DNA from 4 places in the Luteibacter aegosomatissinici genome. Region 3 is predicted to be linked to each of the others. Evidence: predicted binding sites of a transcription regulator. Region 3 holds the regulator's gene; each other region holds the start of a gene.
The links. The regulator FliA, encoded in region 3, starts transcription of late flagellar genes. The targets are predictions, from matches to a motif close to TAAAGTTTNNCNNNCNNNGGCCGATAA.
Positions count from the first base shown of each region.

Region 1: L2Y97_RS03220 (methyl-accepting chemotaxis protein) is a predicted target of FliA. The motif match lies at 2,283-2,309, and genes of this name have one in related genera.
Region 2: fliK (flagellar hook-length control protein FliK) is a predicted target of FliA. The motif match lies at 1,680-1,706, and genes of this name have one in related genera.
Region 4: L2Y97_RS13790 (GGDEF domain-containing protein) is a predicted target of FliA. The motif match lies at 2,833-2,859, and genes of this name have one in related genera.

Region 1 is NZ_CP095742.1:728,810-733,020, forward strand. Features, by position in the region: gene ppc (phosphoenolpyruvate carboxylase) at 1-2,143, shown strand, start outside; gene L2Y97_RS03220 (methyl-accepting chemotaxis protein) at 2,363-4,211, shown strand, end outside.
Region 2 is NZ_CP095742.1:3,905,066-3,909,276, forward strand. Features, by position in the region: gene yajC (preprotein translocase subunit YajC) at 1-298, opposite strand, end outside; gene tgt (tRNA guanosine(34) transglycosylase Tgt) at 504-1,640, opposite strand; gene fliK (flagellar hook-length control protein FliK) at 1,768-2,931, shown strand; gene L2Y97_RS17600 (flagellar biosynthesis protein) at 2,928-3,191, shown strand; gene murD (UDP-N-acetylmuramoyl-L-alanine--D-glutamate ligase) at 3,188-4,211, opposite strand, start outside.
Region 3 is NZ_CP095742.1:3,720,057-3,724,267, forward strand. Features, by position in the region: gene L2Y97_RS16705 (chemotaxis protein CheA) at 1-574, opposite strand, end outside; gene L2Y97_RS16710 (protein phosphatase CheZ) at 582-1,223, opposite strand; gene cheY (chemotaxis response regulator CheY) at 1,233-1,634, opposite strand; gene L2Y97_RS16720 (RNA polymerase sigma factor FliA) at 1,665-2,396, opposite strand; gene L2Y97_RS16725 (MinD/ParA family protein) at 2,393-3,268, opposite strand; gene flhF (flagellar biosynthesis GTPase FlhF) at 3,338-4,211, opposite strand, start outside.
Region 4 is NZ_CP095742.1:3,081,396-3,085,606, reverse strand. Features, by position in the region: gene L2Y97_RS13805 (class I SAM-dependent methyltransferase) at 1-76, shown strand, start outside; gene L2Y97_RS13800 (pseudouridine synthase) at 76-780, shown strand; gene sodC (superoxide dismutase [Cu-Zn] SodC) at 926-1,456, shown strand; gene L2Y97_RS13790 (GGDEF domain-containing protein) at 1,625-2,692, opposite strand; gene L2Y97_RS13785 (oxygenase MpaB family protein) at 3,045-3,914, opposite strand; gene L2Y97_RS13780 (CorA family divalent cation transporter) at 3,969-4,211, opposite strand, start outside.

The DNA of each region.
Region 1 (4,211 bases), 2.0 Mb from region 3:
CATCCTGATGGCGCTCTCGGCGGGGTGGCAGACGGCCGAAGCCTCGCCGGTACGGCCCAGCGTCTCGGATGAGTTCGACCACGTGGGGTTCTATCTTTCCCGGCCGATCTACCGTGTACTGCCGGCCCTGTATGAGTCGCTGGAACAGGCGATTGCCGAGCACTACAGCGAGGGTGTGGTGGTGCCACGCGTCCTGCGCTTCGCCACGTGGGTGGGTGGCGACATGGACGGCAACCCCAACGTCAATGCCGATACGATCGCCGCGACGCTGGCTGCCCAGCGATCGCTGGTGCTCGAGCGCTACGTGGAGGGTGTGAACGAACTGGGCCGGCTGCTTAGCCAGACCGACGATCGCGTGTCCCTGGACGATAAGCTCGGTCGCCGCCTGGACGATTACCGCGAACAGATGCCCGCCGCGGCCTCGCGCATCCGCCCGCGCCACGCGGATATGCCGTACCGCGCGTTTCTTACCTTCGTCGCCGAGCGGCTGGAGGCCACCTTGCATGAAGGCGATGACGCCTATGCCTCGGCCGGCGAGTTCATTGACGACATTGCACTGGTGGAGAAGAGCCTGCTGAACCACGGTGGCCGCCACGCCGGCGCCTATGCCGTCGGCAGGCTGCTCTGGCGGGCGCGCACGTTTGGCTTCCACCTGGCACGGCTGGATGTGCGCCAGGATGCGCGCGTGCATGACGAAGCGCTTTCCGCGCTGCTTGATGATGCCGGCTGGGCTGATCGCGAGGCCGATGCACGGGTAAAGACATTGCGTCCTTACGCGGCGGGCGAGCGCAGTTTCGTCGCGGGGGATGACCACGATGCCGCGGGCATGCTGCGCAACGTATTCGCCACGCTGGCCGAGTCGCGCAAGCGCTACGGCACCGAGGCCACGGGCCTCTACATCATCAGCATGGCCGAGACCGCGGCCGATGTCCTTGCCGTGTTGGCGCTCGCGCGCCGCGGCGGCCTGCTGGAAGGCGGCCGCGTACCGCTGGATGTCGCGCCACTGTTCGAAACCATCGATGACCTCAAGGGCGGCCCGGCCACGCTGCAGGCATTGCTCGATGACCCGGTATACCGCGCACACCTCAAGGCACGCGGTGATCGCCAGTGGGTGATGCTTGGTTACTCCGATAGCGGCAAGGATGGCGGCACCGTCGCCTCCAAGTGGAGCCTGCAGCGCGCCCAGGTGGAGTTGCTCGAAGTGGCGGCGAAGGCCGGCATCCGCGTGGCGTTTTTCCACGGCCGTGGTGGTTCCGCCAGCCGCGGTGGGTCGCGCATTACCCCTGCACTCATGGCCTCGCCGCGCGGTTCTGTGGGCGGTGTGCTGCGCGTGACCGAGCAGGGCGAGGTGATCCACCGCAAGTACGGTATCCGTGCCCTCGCCGTGCGTAACCTGGAACAGACGCTCGGCGCGGTCATGCGCGCATCGCTGCGCCCGCGCGTGGCGGAAGTGCGTGAATCGGGCTGGAAGGATGTGATGGTTCGCCTCTCGGACGAGAGCCGCAAGGCGTACCGCGCGTTCGTCGACATGGAAGGCTTCGTCGACTACTTCCGTGGCGCCACGCCCATCGATGTCATCGAACGGATGACGCTCGGTTCGCGCCCCGCACGCCGTCGCAGCATGAAGGGCGTGGAAGACCTGCGCGCCATCCCGTGGGTGTTCTCGTGGACGCAGTGCCGTGCGGTGCTCACCGGCTGGTACGGGCTGGGTAGCGCGCTGGAGACCGTGGCGAAGGAATGCGGTGAGGAGACCCTCGGGCGCATGGCGAAGGAGTGGGCCTTCTTTGCCACCATGCTGGATGATGTGGAGATGGTGCTGGCCAAGGCCGATATCGATATCGCCGAGGCGTTCTCTGAACTGGCCGGACCGTTGCACGCAAAGTTCTTCCCGAAGGTGCGTGAAGAGTTCGAACGCACGGTAGCGTGGGTGCTGCGCCTGAAGGGCGCGAACGAACTGCTCCAGCGGGAGCCACGCCTGGCCACTTCCATCCGCCTGCGCAACCCGTACGTGGACCCGATGAGCCTGCTCCAGGTCGACCTGCTCAAGCGCTGGCGCGCCACGGGTGGGAAGGACGATGCGCTGTTGAATGCCCTCGTTGCCTGCGTCAACGGTGTGTCGCAAGGCCTGCAGAACACCGGTTGACGCACCCCGCCCCGTAGGAGCCCACCCTGTGGGCGACATCTTTTCGCGATCAGGCAGCAGCCCCTGCAGCCCGATCGCGAACAGCGTCGCCCACAGGGTGGGCTCCTACACGGCGGCACAGTCTCAGCGGCTTTGCGGCTAAAGCTGGCTCGAACCCTGCCGAAAACGACGTTACATGCCGCATAAATTGCGACAGGTCACCTTTTCTGCAGGTTCCTCATGAAAGACACCCTCCGTCGTGCCCGCTGGCGCGGCCTGAGCGTGGGCGCGCGCCTCACGCTGCTGGTCGTGGCCATTGTCTCGCTTGGCATCGCCTTGTTGACCCTGCTCGTCACGACCATGGTCTCAAGGGAGCTGGAGACGCGCTCCCGCGATGACCTGGCCCGCGGCAACCACGCCATCATCGCGATGGTGAACACCTTCAGCGGTGCGCTCCTCGCCGAATCCGACCGCTTCCTCACCGTATTCGAGAGCTATTTTCCTGCGGGTACGCTCGCCGTCGATCCCCTGAAGCGGGTGAAGATGGGTGACCGTACGGTGCCGGTCATGGCGATGGGCGGCAAGGCGATCAATGGTGATTTCACGACGGTCGATGAGTTCTCCGACCGGGCCCATGTTGTCGCCACCATGTTCGTGCGCGATGGCCAGGATTTCATCCGCGTTACCACCTCGCTGAAAAAGCAGGACGGTTCGCGCGCGGTGGGTACATCCATCGATCACGCCCATCCGGCCTTCCCCCTCCTGCTTTCCGGCAAGGGCTACGGTGGCCCGGCGATCCTGTTCGACAAGCCCTACATCACCCGTTACGAACCCATCCGTGACGCGGCTGGCAACGTGATCGGTGCATGGTTCGTCGGCGTGGAGATCAGCCAGGAAATGGCCGCGCTGCAGGCGCAGATTTCGTCGATCCGCATCGGCGAGACGGGCCACTATTCGGTGATCGATGCGAGCCCTGGCAAGCGCTATGGCTCGTATATCGTGGACCCGGCGCTCAACGATGCCGAAGGCAAGGCCGATGGCGCGGCGCTGAAGGTGCTCGATACCGACGGCCAGTCGTTCTATGGCCGCATGCTGTCCGCTGGCAAGGGAGAAACGCGTTATCGCGTCGCCGTGGGTGGGCACGACATGGAGCGCCTGGCGGTTTACGAGACCGACCCGTCGTGGCACTGGATGGTGACCGGTACGGTCGACATGGATGAGCTTTATGCGCCGGTACGCCACCTGCGCAACATGGCGATCGGCAGCAGCCTCGTCATCATTGCCGTACTTTGCGTGCTGCTGTTTATCGCGATCCGTGTGCGGATCACGCGGCCGCTTTCGTCGGCCGTCCAGGCCGCCAGCCGCCTGGCCGAAGGTGACCTTACGGCGCGCCTGGGTTCCACGCGTGGTGATGAAATTGGCCAGCTCATGAACGCCATCGATGGTATTGGCGATGGCCTGGGCTCGATTGCGCAATCGGTGCGGCGGGCGACGGCCAGCATGGCGGGGAGCACCTCGGAGATCGCGGCGGGCAACACGGATCTTTCCATGCGTACGGAGCGCCAGGCAGCGGAACTTCAGATGACGGCGGCGAGCCTCGATCTGCTGACCCGTACCGTACGCGACAACGCGGGTAATGCGGCGCGCGCCAGCACGCTGGCGGAGGGTGCCAGCGTCGCCGTGCAGCAGGAAGCCGGCGCGATGGCCGAAGCCGTCGCATCGATGAACGGTATCCAGGCGTCAGCCCAGCGTATCGCCGATGTCATCGGCATCATCAACGGCATTGCATTCCAGACGAATATCCTGGCGCTGAATGCCGCCGTGGAAGCGGCGCGTGCAGGCGAGCAGGGTAAGGGCTTTGCAGTGGTGGCGGAGGAGGTGCGCAACCTCGCGCAACGCAGTGCCAAGGCAGCGAAGGAAATCGAGGCGCTGATTACCGAGTCGGTCGCCCAGGTGGATGCTGGCCACGGCCTCGTGACCGAGGCGGGCCACAACATGCAGGCGGTGATCGGCCGCATCCGTGACGTGGCTGAGCTGATGGGCGATATCAGCCGCGCATCCACCGCACAGTCCGAACAGATCGGCCAGA
Region 2 (4,211 bases), 190 kb from region 3:
CGGCACCCTTCTGCATCTGGACGACCACGCCCGGGGCGATTTCGACCTTGACGAAGGCATCGCCCACTTCTTCGATGCGACCGGCGAGACCGCCGTTCATCACGACCTCATCGCCCTTGGCGAGCGCGGCCAGGAGCGCGCGGTGCTCCTTCTGACGCTTCATCTGCGGGCGGATCATCATGAAATAGAAGATGCCGAACAGCACCGCCATCATGATGAGCGGAGAAAGGCCAAGCGCGCCCTGCGGGGCGGCGGCCGGGGCGGCCTGGGCAATGGCGGCGTACGTCATGGGGCTCATCGGGTTTCTCGCAAGTCATGGATCGGCCAAGAAAAAGCGGCCGATCACGTAAAAAGATCGTGGATTATGCCACGCCCCCCGGCGGCGGTGTACCGCGCCAGCACAAGGCTTTGGGGGCGCGGCAGGCGCCCCGCAAGGCCACTGGCACAAAGTGTGAAGCAGGTGCATCCGAGGGAACCCCGTCGGGCTGCTCACATGCGCCGGGTCACAGCGTGCCGTCGACGGTGGCCTTCGTACGCGCCGCATAGAACGCGGCCACGAAGTCGTCGAGCGTGCCCGCCTCGATCGCGCCACGCAGGCCTGCCATCAGCCGCTGGTAATGGCGGAGGTTATGCATGGTGGCCAGCTGGCTGCCCAGGATCTCGTTGCAGCGATCCAGATGGCGCAGGTAGGCACGGCTGAAGCCATTGGCGCAGGCGTAGCAGTCGCAACCTTCCTCGATCACGCGCGTATCGGTGGCGAACTTCGCGTTTCGGATACGCAACGTGCCTTCCGCCGTGAACAGGAAGCCGTTCCGGGCGTTGCGGGTAGGCATCACGCAATCGAACATGTCGATGCCACGGCGCACCGCCTCGACGATGTCCTCCGGGCGGCCGACGCCCATCAGGTAGCGCGGGCGGTCCTGGGGCAGCAGCGGCAGGGTGAAGTCCAGCGTATGGTTGCGCTCGGCCTCGGGCTCGCCAACGGCCAGGCCGCCCACGGCATAGCCGTCGAAACCGATGTCGACCAGTTGATCGACCGAGCGGCGGCGCAGGTTCTCATAGGTGCTGCCCTGGACGATGCCGAACAGGTTGTTCGGGTTCCCCAGGTCGTTGAACGCCCGCCGGGACCGCTCCGCCCAGCGCAGGCTCAGCTCCATCGAATCCGAGGCCACCTTCTCCGTGGCCGGGTACGGCGTGCACTCATCGAAGATCATGGCCACGTCGGAATCCAGCACGGTCTGGATCTTCATCGAGACTTCGGGCGACAGGAACACCTTCGAGCCATCGACCGGCGAAGCGAACGTGACGCCTTCTTCGGTGATCTTGCGCTTATGGGCCAGGGAGAAGACCTGGAAGCCGCCAGAGTCGGTCAGGATCGGCCGGTCCCAGCCGATGAACTTATGCAGGCCGCCGAATGCGCCGACGATATCCAGGCCCGGGCGCAGGAAAAGATGAAACGTGTTGCCCAGGATGATCTCGGCACCCGTATCGCGGACATCGCGCGGGGTCATGGCCTTCACCGAGCCATAGGTGCCCACGGGCATGAAGGCCGGGGTCTCAACGGTGCCCCGGCCAAAGCGCAGTCGGCCGCGCCGCGCCGCGCCATCGGTGGCGAGGAGTTCGAAAGGGAGATTGCTCATCCGCCCATTCTACCCCGTCCGGCCAGGCCACCCGTCACCTAAAGGTTCCAGAGAATCAGCCGATTCTTACGAGCACACAGGAGCGCATCCACCACGGATAACGCCCAGGCCCCCGGAGGACCTGCCCTTGATCATCCAGCCGACCAGCCTCGCCGCCCAGCTTTGGGCCGGTGCGGCCGCGGGTACCACAGCGGCCACCACCCAGTCATGGGCGGTGGGCACGCTGCTTGCCGCCCGCCTGCTCGGCCAGACCGACGTGGGCAAGGTCCTCCTCGATATTGGCGGCATGGCGGTGGAAGCGGATGCGGCGGGCACGTCGCTGCCGCAGCAGTTCCAGGTGCGCGTGATGACCCAGGGTCCCCAGCCGCAGCTGGAGATCGTGGTCGGGAACACGGATGAGCGCATCGCCATGCAGGGCCTGCGCGAGCGGCTACCCCTGCAGAATGGTTACTCGCAGTTGCTCAGCGTGCTTTCTGCCCTCGCCCGTCGGCCGGTCGCTCGCGTGCTCCCCGAGCCGCTGCGCACCGCGCTGGCCACGCTCGAGGCATCGATCAGCAAGCCCGATGACGTAAGCACGCCCGAGGGCATGAAGCAGGCCATCGCCAAGAGCGGTGCGTTCCTGGAAGCCCACCTGGCCGAGCCACATAACGAAGCGCCGGCGGCTGACGATTTCAAGGCGGCGCTGCTGAACCTGCGCCGTGCCCTGGCGGACATCCCGCAGACACGCCAGGCCATGATCCAGGCGCCGTCGCGCCAGTTCACCGATACACCACCCCCTCTTGCCCAGCGCGCGCTCGTGGCGCAGCCGCGTGCGGAGGAACTGTTGGCGGATGAAGAAACCGCCGACGGCCTCGTTTCGCACCTGCGCACCGATGTGCGCGCCGCGCTGTCGCGCGTGGAAATCGGCCAGCTGGAATCGCAGCCACATGCCGGTTTGTGGATGGTTGAAATCCCGTTGACCGGCGTTCGCGGCTACGACGTGCTGCAGCTTCGCATCGAGGAAGGCAAGCCCTCGCAAGGCGAGCCCGAAGGTATGTGGACCGTGGGCTTCGCTATCGATCCGCCGACCCTAGGCGCCGTGCAGGGCGAAGTGCAGCTGCGGGGATCGCGCGTGTCGGTGCGCCTGTGGGCTCAGTATCCCGAGACCGTGTCGCGCCTGGAGAACGAATTCACCACGCTGCGCCGCGTGCTCGAGAAGAGCAAGCTGCAGCTTGACCACTTTGCCTGCATGCACGGGCTACCCGTACCGACGGGCGCGTACAGCGCCGTCCTTCTCGAAGCACGCGCATGACCCAGTCGCTCCCTTCACCGCGCCGCAGCGTCACGCTGCGGATGGCCACCCCTACCAGCAACGGCAATACCCAACGCATCGATGCCGATGGCGTGAAGGCGCTGCTGGACCGCGCACAGCTGCTTGGCCTGGCGCCGCACCTGGATCCGCAGATTGCGACGCTGCTGGCTGCAGTTCGGCTGCGCGATGACGTGCCGTCGGAGTTGTACGCCGCGCTGGCGGCCGTCGTCGGCACGCTATTGAACGCGACGCACGATTAAGCGATGCCGAGGCCCTGGATGCTGGCGGCCTTTGCCTCGAACCCGGCCATCTCCGCAAAGCGCTTGCCGCGGTCCGCGTAGTCCTTGAATTGATCAAAGCTGGGCGCGCCCGGCGACAGCACGACCGTACCCCTCCCATGCAACGCATTGCGCGCGGCGCCGACGGCAGCGGCCAGGTCGGTGGCACGGAATACGTTGGCGACGCCTGCGACCTCGAGCGCATCGGCAATGCGCGGGCCATTCCGGCCCTGGCAGATGATGGCGTCGGGCGCGTGCTTGCGCATGGCGTCGACGAACACCGACCAATCCAGCCCACGGTCATGCCCGCCGACGATGAGCGCAACGTGCCCGTCGTGCACACTTTCCAACGCGGCAAGGCTCGCCAGCGGCGTGGTGCTGATCGAATCGTTGATCCAGCGCAGCCCATCCCGCTCGCCCAGCGGTTGCAAGCGGTGCGGCAACGGCAGGAAGGTCGCAAGCGCGGGTGCCGCGGCGCGTGCGTCCAGCCCCATCAATTCCAGGGCCGCCAGGGCAGCACAGGCGTTGATCGCGTTGTGCAGGCCAGGCGCTGCCACCTTACCCGCCGCGAGCACGCGCTCATCACCACGCCGGATCCACCCCTCGGCCACGTGCCAGCCGGCCGTGCCGCCGAACGTATTCAGGCCGGGATGATCGAGCGCACGGTCGAGGAGCGACGGCTGCATGCCGTTGACCAGCACGCGCGCGGACGCCGCGAGCAGTTTCAGCTTGTCATCCACGTAGCGTTCGCGCGAGCCATGCCAGTCGAGGTGCTCCTCGTACAGGCTGGTCACGACACCCAGATCGACACCCATCGCTTCGCCGGTCTGGAAACTGGAAAGCTCGATCACCCAGAGATCGGCATCCCCTTCATCCAGTTCCAGCAATGGCAAGCCGATATTGCCGGCCAGCGCCGTACGCACGCCGAGTGAACGAGCTAGGTGCGCGATAAGCGCCGAGGTGGTGCTCTTGCCCTTGGTGCCGGTCACCGCAATGGTTCGC
Region 3 (4,211 bases):
GCGATTCGAATTCGTCGTCGGAGATGGTGCCGGACTCAACCGGTGCAGGTGCACGTTCGGTGCGCGCTGCGTCGAGCATCGCCTCGAACTCATCTTCGATGGGGTCGTACGCCTTGGCTGGTGCCGATACCGCAGCGGCCTTTGGCGCGCTGACAGGTACGGCGAGCGCGACCGGCGCCGCCGATGCCGCGCGGCCGGGTACGACCAGGCGATCGAGCAGCGAACGCGGCGCAGGCTCGGCCGGCACCCCGGCATCGGCCGCACGCATCATGTCGTTCAGCAGATCGAGCGACTCGAGCAAGGCATCCATCAAGGCAGCATTGAGCACGAGCGCGCCATTACGCGCCTCGTTCAGCAGATCCTCCGCACGGTGGCACAGTTCCACCATGGCGTTCAGGCCAAGGAAGCCCGCACCGCCCTTCACGGTATGGAACGCACGGAACACCGCGTTCAGGAGCTCGCTATCCTCCGGCGAGGCCTCGAGATCCACGAGCTGTTCGCCCAGGGTCTCAAGTAGTTCGCGGGCCTCGATCAGGAAGACGTTGAGCAGCTCGTTGTCCAGCTCCACGCTCATGGCGGGCTCAGAAACCGAATTCGCTGAGCAGGCGATCCACTTCGTCCTGGCTGACCTTGTCGGCGGCGGGCGCATTGGCACCTGCCAGCGAACCGGTCAGGCGCACCAGCTCCACCAGCGAGTTTTCGACCTTGGCCATGAAGGCCTCGACCTGGGCAACGCGCTGGCCGGAAAGATCCTGCCAGGACTGCGCTTCCACCATTTCGCCGAAGCCGATATCGCAGTTCTGGGCAAAATCACCCACGCGCACCGCCAGCGACGTGGCATTGGCGGTGAATGCGGGATCGGCCTGGTCGAGCACGAGAAGCTCGTCGGCCTGCCTGGCGAGCGCCTGTGCCTGCGGGCGAAGTTTCTCACTGAAGTCGAGCGTGCGATGCGCCGCCTGCGAGCTCATCTCGAGCACATCGCGCAGGTGTTTGCGCGCATCGCTCATGGTGCCAGGCACGCCATCGCTGGAAATATCCGAAGCAAGGCGGCGGGCGGATTCGTGCAGGTCGCGTGCGAGGTGGCCCAGGGCCAGGAACAAATGCTGTTCGCGGCTGCGCAGCAGGCGATCGAGCGCTTGCTCGAAGGCCGCGCTGTCGTCGGCATCGAGTAGCTCGCGCAGTTCGGGTGCCACGTCCTGGCCAGCGGAAATCATCGTATTCATGTTAGTCCCTTAGCCCGCGGCCGCGGCGAGGCGTTCAAAGATCTTGTCGAGCTTTTCCTTGAGCGTGACAGCCGTGAACGGCTTCACGACGTAACCATTCACGCCGCTCTGCGCGGCGGCAATGATCTGGTCGCGGTTGTTCTCGGCGGTCACCATCAGCACCGGCAGCGATTTCAGGTTGGCGTCCGCGCGGATGGCCCGGAGCAGGTCGATGCCGGTCATGTTCGGCATGTTCCAGTCGGTGACCACCAGATCGATCGGCTGCGAGCGCAGCAGTGCCAGCGCCGCGTTACCGTCCTCCGCTTCCTGGATGAGCGTGTTGGTGAAACCCAGCTCTACCAGCAAGTTACGGACGATTCGCCGCATGGTGGAGAAATCGTCCACCACGAGGATTTTCATGTTCTTGTCCAAAGCGCTCTCCGCCTTACAGCCGCGTATTTCTTAGTGTTTGTCTTTCCAACCCGACATGCGAGCCCGGAGACGGATCAGGGCCTGGCCATGGATCTGGCACACGCGCGATTCGCTAACTCCCAGCACCGCACCGATTTCCTTCAGGTTGAGTTCTTCATCGTAGTACAGCGACATCACCAGCTTTTCGCGCTCGGGCAGCCCGTCGATCGATTCGGCGAGCGCGCTGCGCATGCCGTCCTGCTCGAACAAGCCATCCGGGCCCGAAGCGTCCGGGTCGGCAACGTCGATGGCGGAACCTTCGTCGCCCTCGGGCGCCGTCAGGCTCAGCAACCGCGCGCTCGCCGCGTCTGCCAGGATCTGGTTGTATTCCATGGCGTCGATGCCGAGGCGCTTCATCACCTCAAGATCGTCGGCATCGCCACCGGTTTCGTTCTCAATCTGCCTCGTTACTTCCGCCACCTCGCGCAATTTCCTGTGGACAGAGCGCGGGGTCCAGTCCGTCTTGCGCAGTTCATCCAGCATGGCGCCACGTATGCGGATACCCGCATAGGTTTCGAAGCTGGCCGCGCGCGTCGGCGAATAATTCCTTGCCGCCTCAAGCAAACCGATCATGCCAGCCTGCATCAGGTCGTTTGCATCGACGCTGGGCGGCAGGCGGCCCATCAGGTGATAGGCGATCCGGCGCACCAGCGGCGCATGCGTTTTTACCAGTTGATCGGCCGGAACCTTAGTGATTTCAAGGTATTCGCTCGCGACACTCACAACGGCAGCCCTCCCCCCACGTGCTCACGCCCGGCAAAAAAGCCGATGCGACCCTGACCACGGGGTTCGGGTTCACCCCATGTATCGACCGACCTGGCCAAATTCTTGAATCCCACCGCCGAACGGCTGCTCGGCCAGGCTTCGACCACTGCCGACTGGCGGCGGATCGCCTGGCGCAGGTACTCGTCGTGCGGCACCATGCCCATGAAATCGAGCGACACATCCAGGAAGCGGTTGGTCACCCGGGAAAGCTTTTCGAACAGCTGGCGCCCTTCCTGCGCATGGCGGACCATGTTGGCCACGATGCGGAAACGGTTCACCGCGAACTCGCGCGACAGCACCTTGATCAGTGCATAGGCGTCGGTCAGCGAAGCCGGTTCGTCGCAGACCACGACCACGACCTCGTCCGAGGCGGCGGCGAACATCGACACGCTGTCGGAAATGCCGGCCGCGGTATCCACGATCAGGTATTCCGGCGCCAGCGGGTATTCGTCGAAGGCGCGAATGACCGCGGCATGCTCGATGTTGGGCAACTGGGCCATGCGGCGCGTGCCCGACGTGGCCGGGATCACCTTCAGGCCATGCGGCGCTTCGAGCACCAGATCCTCGATGGCGCAGGCGCCTTCCAGCATATGACCCAGGTGGCGGGTGGGCTGCAGGCCCAGCAGCACATCGATGTTGGCCATGCCGAGGTCGGCATCCAGCAGGAGGACGTCGCGGCCCCCCATGGCCAGGGCCATGCCGAGGTTCACGGCCACCGTGGTCTTGCCCACGCCGCCCTTGCCGCCCGCGATCGCGATGCTGCGCGTGGGCCGGCGGTCGGCGAGCCAGTTGAGTCCGGCGGCCTGGGAGTTGTCGACGTGTGTGGTCATGAAGGAATTCACTGCCGTGAAAGAAGTTGCGGTTGCGGTTGCCGTAGTCACGTTCGTTACGTTCTGCGATCAGGCCAGGGCCGGGGCGGACGCGAAGCCGAAACGATCGGCAAGTATGGCGTCATCCGGTTCGTCGTTGCGCTGTTTGAGCATCTGGGCTGCCAGGCAGACCAGCTTGCGCGCGTCGGCGGAGGCAATGTCCTCAGGCACGCGCTGGCCATCCGTGGTGTAGTCCAACGGCATGCCATGCCGGATAAGGGCTGACAGTGCGCCGCCCAGCAGCGGCGCCTCGTCGAGTTTGGTCAGGATGGCGCTCTGCGGATTGAGCGGCGCATAGGCGCGCACGGCGTTATCAATCGCCTGGGCCTGCGCGTTGGCGGCCAGCACGAGGCAGACACGCACATCGGCCATGGCCCGGAGCGTCTCGAACTGCTGCTGCAGCTTCGGGTCGTTGCCAGCCAGGCCCGCCGTATCGATCAGCACCGTGTGCTTGCCGCGCAGCTGCAACAGCACGTTACGCAGGCTCTGGGCATCGTGCGCGTTGTACACGCGCACGCCGAGCAGGCGGCCGTAGTGTTCCAGCTGGGCGCCGGCACCGATGCGGTACTGGTCGGCACTGATCAGGGCCACGTTGGATGCGCCATGGCGGAGCACCGCACGGGCGGCGAGCTTGGCAATGCTGGTGGTCTTGCCGACGCCCGTGGTGCCGACGAACGCGGTAATGCCGCCGCCGACGGTATCGAAGTTGCGGCCGCTGGTGCGGATGTTGCGCGACAGGATGCCCAGTGGCAGGTAACGCGCCTGCTCGGCCGTCATGGTGTCCGGCAGTTCGGCGCAGAGCGCGCGGGCGACGTCGCCATCGATGCCCAGGCGAGTCATCTCACGCAGCACGCGGGCGCGCAGCGGGTTCTGCCGGTCCATCTGGTTCCAGGCCAGCGCGGAG
Region 4 (4,211 bases), 640 kb from region 3:
TGCCTGTTTCAAGCAGGTACGTACCGTGGTCGAGCGCGATGGCTTCAAGGTGATCGAAGCCAAGGATCCCCGTTGATGAAACTCGTACGCCTTCTCGCCAACCTCGGTTACGGCAGCCGCAAGCAGGTCGCGCAGCTGTTTCGCGAAGGGCTCGTTACTGATGCCTCAGGCGACGTGCTGTACGCCGACGACAAGGTCGAGCATGCGGATGTGCGCTTCGAGGGCGAGCCGCTTGATCCCCCGCAGGGCATGATCCTGATGCTCAACAAGCCCACGGGCTTTACCTGTTCGCGCAAGGATGTCGGGCGGCTGGTATACGACCTGCTGCCACCGCGCTTCGGCGTGCGTAATCCTGTGCTTTCCACCGTGGGGCGGCTGGACCGGGACACGTCCGGCCTGCTGTTGTTCACCGATGATGGCCAGCTACTGCACAAGATCATTTCGCCGAAGAGTGCATTGGCGAAGGTGTATGAGGCGACGCTTGCCGAAGACCTGCGCGGTGACGAAGGTGAACTGTTCGCCGCCGGCACGCTCATGCTGGAGGGCGAGAAGGACCCGCTCGAGCCTGCTGTCCTCGAGGTGCTTGGTCCGCGCCATGTGCGCCTGTCCATCACCGAAGGCCGTTACCACCAGGTGCGCCGCATGTTCGCTGCCGTCGGCAACCATGTGGAAACCCTGGGGCGCATCGCAGTGGGCGGCCTCACCTTGGGCGATCTTGAACCTGGCAAGTGGCGCCTGCTTTCGGAAAACGACATCCGAACCCTCTTCAGCTCCCTGTAGGAGCGCGCTTGCGCGCGATCCAGGCTGCGGGAGACCGTATCGCGCGCAAGCGCGCTCCTGCAGCGCGATCGCCCACCTGTGGACGCGGTGTGCACGCCCGGTGCAGTATCCCGGGCTACGCCTTATCCAACGCTGGGAGAGCAAGATGAGAAAAATCGTACTGATCGCCGCCGGGCTGCTGGTGTGTGGCGCCGCGCAGGCGGCCGACAAGAGCGTGACGGTGCCGATGACGATGGTCTCGACCGACGGTACCGGTACGTCCGTGGGCTCGGTCACGGTGAGCGAAAGCGCCGGTGGCCTCGTCTTCACCCCGGATCTCAAGGGCCTGCCGCCCGGCGAGCATGGCTTCCACCTGCACGAGAAGCCGAGCTGCGCACCGGGCGAAAAGGATGGCAAGAAGGGCGCGGCACTCGCAGCGGGCGGCCACTTCGATCCGGAGCACACCGGCAAGCATGAAGGCCCGGATTCGGCCGCAGGCCATGAGGGCGATCTGCCGAAGATCACCGTGGGGGCCGATGGCACCGATACGACGGCTGTCACGGCGCCGCGCCTGAAGAGCCTGGCCACGCTGAAGGGCCATGCGCTCATGATCCACGCGGGCGGCGACAACTACTCCGACCAGCCCAAGCCGCTGGGCGGTGGCGGGGATCGCATTGCCTGCGGCGTCGTGAAATAACCGCGATCACTTGTAGGAGCCCACCCTGTGGGCGACATCTTTTCGCCATGGCCCACACGTCCCGTGGCGTGATTCTTAAGAAGAACGCCGCACGGGGCCGGTGACGCGGTCGCGAACAGCGTCGCCCACAGGGTGGGCTCCTACGGGTAACGCGGGGTCGTGCCGGCGTCAGAACAGATCGATGCTGCCCAGCGCTACCGGCGCGCCCAGTTCGCCACGCTCGGTCAGCGTCTCGAACCCCTGCACGCTGTTCCGGCCATTCTGCTTGGCGTAGTAGAGCGCCTTGTCGGCGCGATCGAGGACGATCTCCGGGTAATCGTGCTCGCTGATCCGTGCGTAGCCGATGCTCACAGTCACATGGCCGACCTGCGGGAACGCCCAGTTCGCCACGTGCTCGCGGAACCGCTCCAGGGCACCCGCTGCCGCTGCCTCGTCTTCCGAGGCGATCAGCATGACGAACTCCTCGCCGCCGAAGCGGAACAGTACGTCGTTCTGGCGGAAGCAGGCACGCATCTGCTGGGCGAGCATCAGGATGACCTCATCGCCGTAAACATGGCCCCAGGTATCGTTGATGCGCTTGAAATGATCGATATCCAGGATGGCCAGGTAGATCTGCGCGACGTCCTCGCAGGCGATGCGGCGCTCTTCATCCTTGCGCAGCACGCGGGCGCGCTGGCGCTGGAGCTTGAGCAGGCGCTGCAGGCGCTGCTCGAAGCTGCGGCGGTTATACAGGCCGGTGAGCTTGTCGCGCTCGCTCTCGTTGAGCAGGGCAATGTAGTTGGCGTAGATACGGGCGAAGCCCTCCACCATCACGCGCACGCCATCCAGCGTATCGTCGGCTTCGAGCATGAGCGCGCCAATGGCGACGTGTTCGCGAATGATCGGCACCACCAGGCGGCAGCGACCTTCGTCGGTCACGTCGGAGATGACTTCCAGGGTCTCCATGGCGCATACGATCGTGTCCACCGGATCGCCATCGCGCATGGGTTCCACGGCTTCAACGACGCAGCGGCCATCGTTTTCGCGGGTGCAGACGGTGAGCGATTCGACCGGGTGCTGCAGGCTGTCGCCGGCTTTGCACAGCGTCACGCTCTTTACCGCGACCAGCTCGGCCATGGAGAGCACCAGGCTGTGGTCGAGGGCATCGATATCACGGTGGTGGGTGAACTCGGCCACGGAGGCCAGCAGGCGGGATTCCGGCATGCCACCGGCGAGCGAATGCCAGGGCGCGGTCACGGCCGGCCCTTTCCCGCGGCCCCACGGCCGCTGTTGAACGCAAGAAGTCGCACCGAACCCATCCTCCCCCGAGAAGGCCCCCTGTCAGGCCTGGTGATCGCGACGCACGGTGGAAGCTGCCCACTTCCCCTTGCTTACGTATAGCGACCGGCAAGCCGACAACTTTAGTGCAATTTCTCACGATTGGGTGAGAACTGTGACGAAGGTCTCACCCGTCGCCCTTCACATGTCCGCTACTCCATTGTAGGAGCCCACCCTGTGGGCGACATTTTTCGCCATACCATCGCAGCCCTGTCGCAATATCGCGAAAGATGTCGCCCACAGGGTGGGCTCCTACGGAAGGCGAGACGGGTCAGGCCCGTGGCCAGGTGGTCAGGATCCCTCGATCGACGCCCACGCGGCGACAGGAGCGGGTGGCGACGCCTTCGGTCAGCGCGGCGCGGAACAGCGGTGCCATGCCGCGCAGCGTCGCGGCGGCCACGCGGCCCTTCACCTGGTCGGCCGGTGTGCGCCGCAGCAGGTCGCTGGCCCACGGCGGCAGGAGGTGCGCGCCCGCGTGCAGGAACACGTCCCGGGACAGACCGGCCAGCGGCACGGGCAGGTCCAGGTCGGCCAACACCTCGAGTACCACGCGTGTGCGTTCGGTGTAGACGAGGGTGGGGATGATGCTGCGAACGTAATCGTCCAGTGCGGCGACAGAGCCCGGCACGTCCCGCGCGCCCAGGGCTTCGGCGACGCGTCGCGTTTCGTTGAAGTAGGCGTCGGCCGCGGCGTCGGGAACCGCCATGGGGCCGTAAGTGCGGAAGCCGGCGAGGAAGCTGGCCATCTCGCTGACGTGGACCCAGGTCAGCAGGTCGGGATCATCAGCGGAATAGGGCATGCCGGCTTCGTCCAGGCCGCGCACCTGGGCATGGATGTCGCGCACCCGGGCGATCATGTGTTGCGCTTCGGCCGTGGGCGCATAGGTGGTCCCACCGACGAACGCGGTTGTGCGACGTAACCGCCCGACCAGATCGGTACGGAAGTTCGAGTGATCCCAGACGCCGGCCAGCGCGCGCGGATGCAAGGTCTGCAGGTACAGCGCACAGAGCCCGCCGGCCAGCATGCCGCAGAAATCGTTATGGATGCGCCAGGTGACCGAATCGGGGCCGAACAGGCCCGGGTCGCCCACCGGGTGCTCGTAATCGATGCCGCCCGAAGGCGGCTTGGGAAACGCGGTCATGACCCAGCGCCGGATGGGCGCGGTAGCGGGGCGGAGCAAGTGGCCAAGCACGATTCAGTCCCCCGACCACCAGCCGCGCCACTTAAAGAACAGCACCGGTAGCGCCATGCTGATCAGCATCACCGCGATCGCCATGGGGTAGCCCCAGTGCCAGTTGAGCTCGGGCATATCCTTGAAGTTCATGCCCCATATGCCGGCCAGGATCAGCGGCGGGATCGTGGCAACGGAGGTGACGGTAAGCACTTTCATCACGTGGTTCTGGTCGGTACTGATGAAGCCCAGCGTGGCATCGAGCAG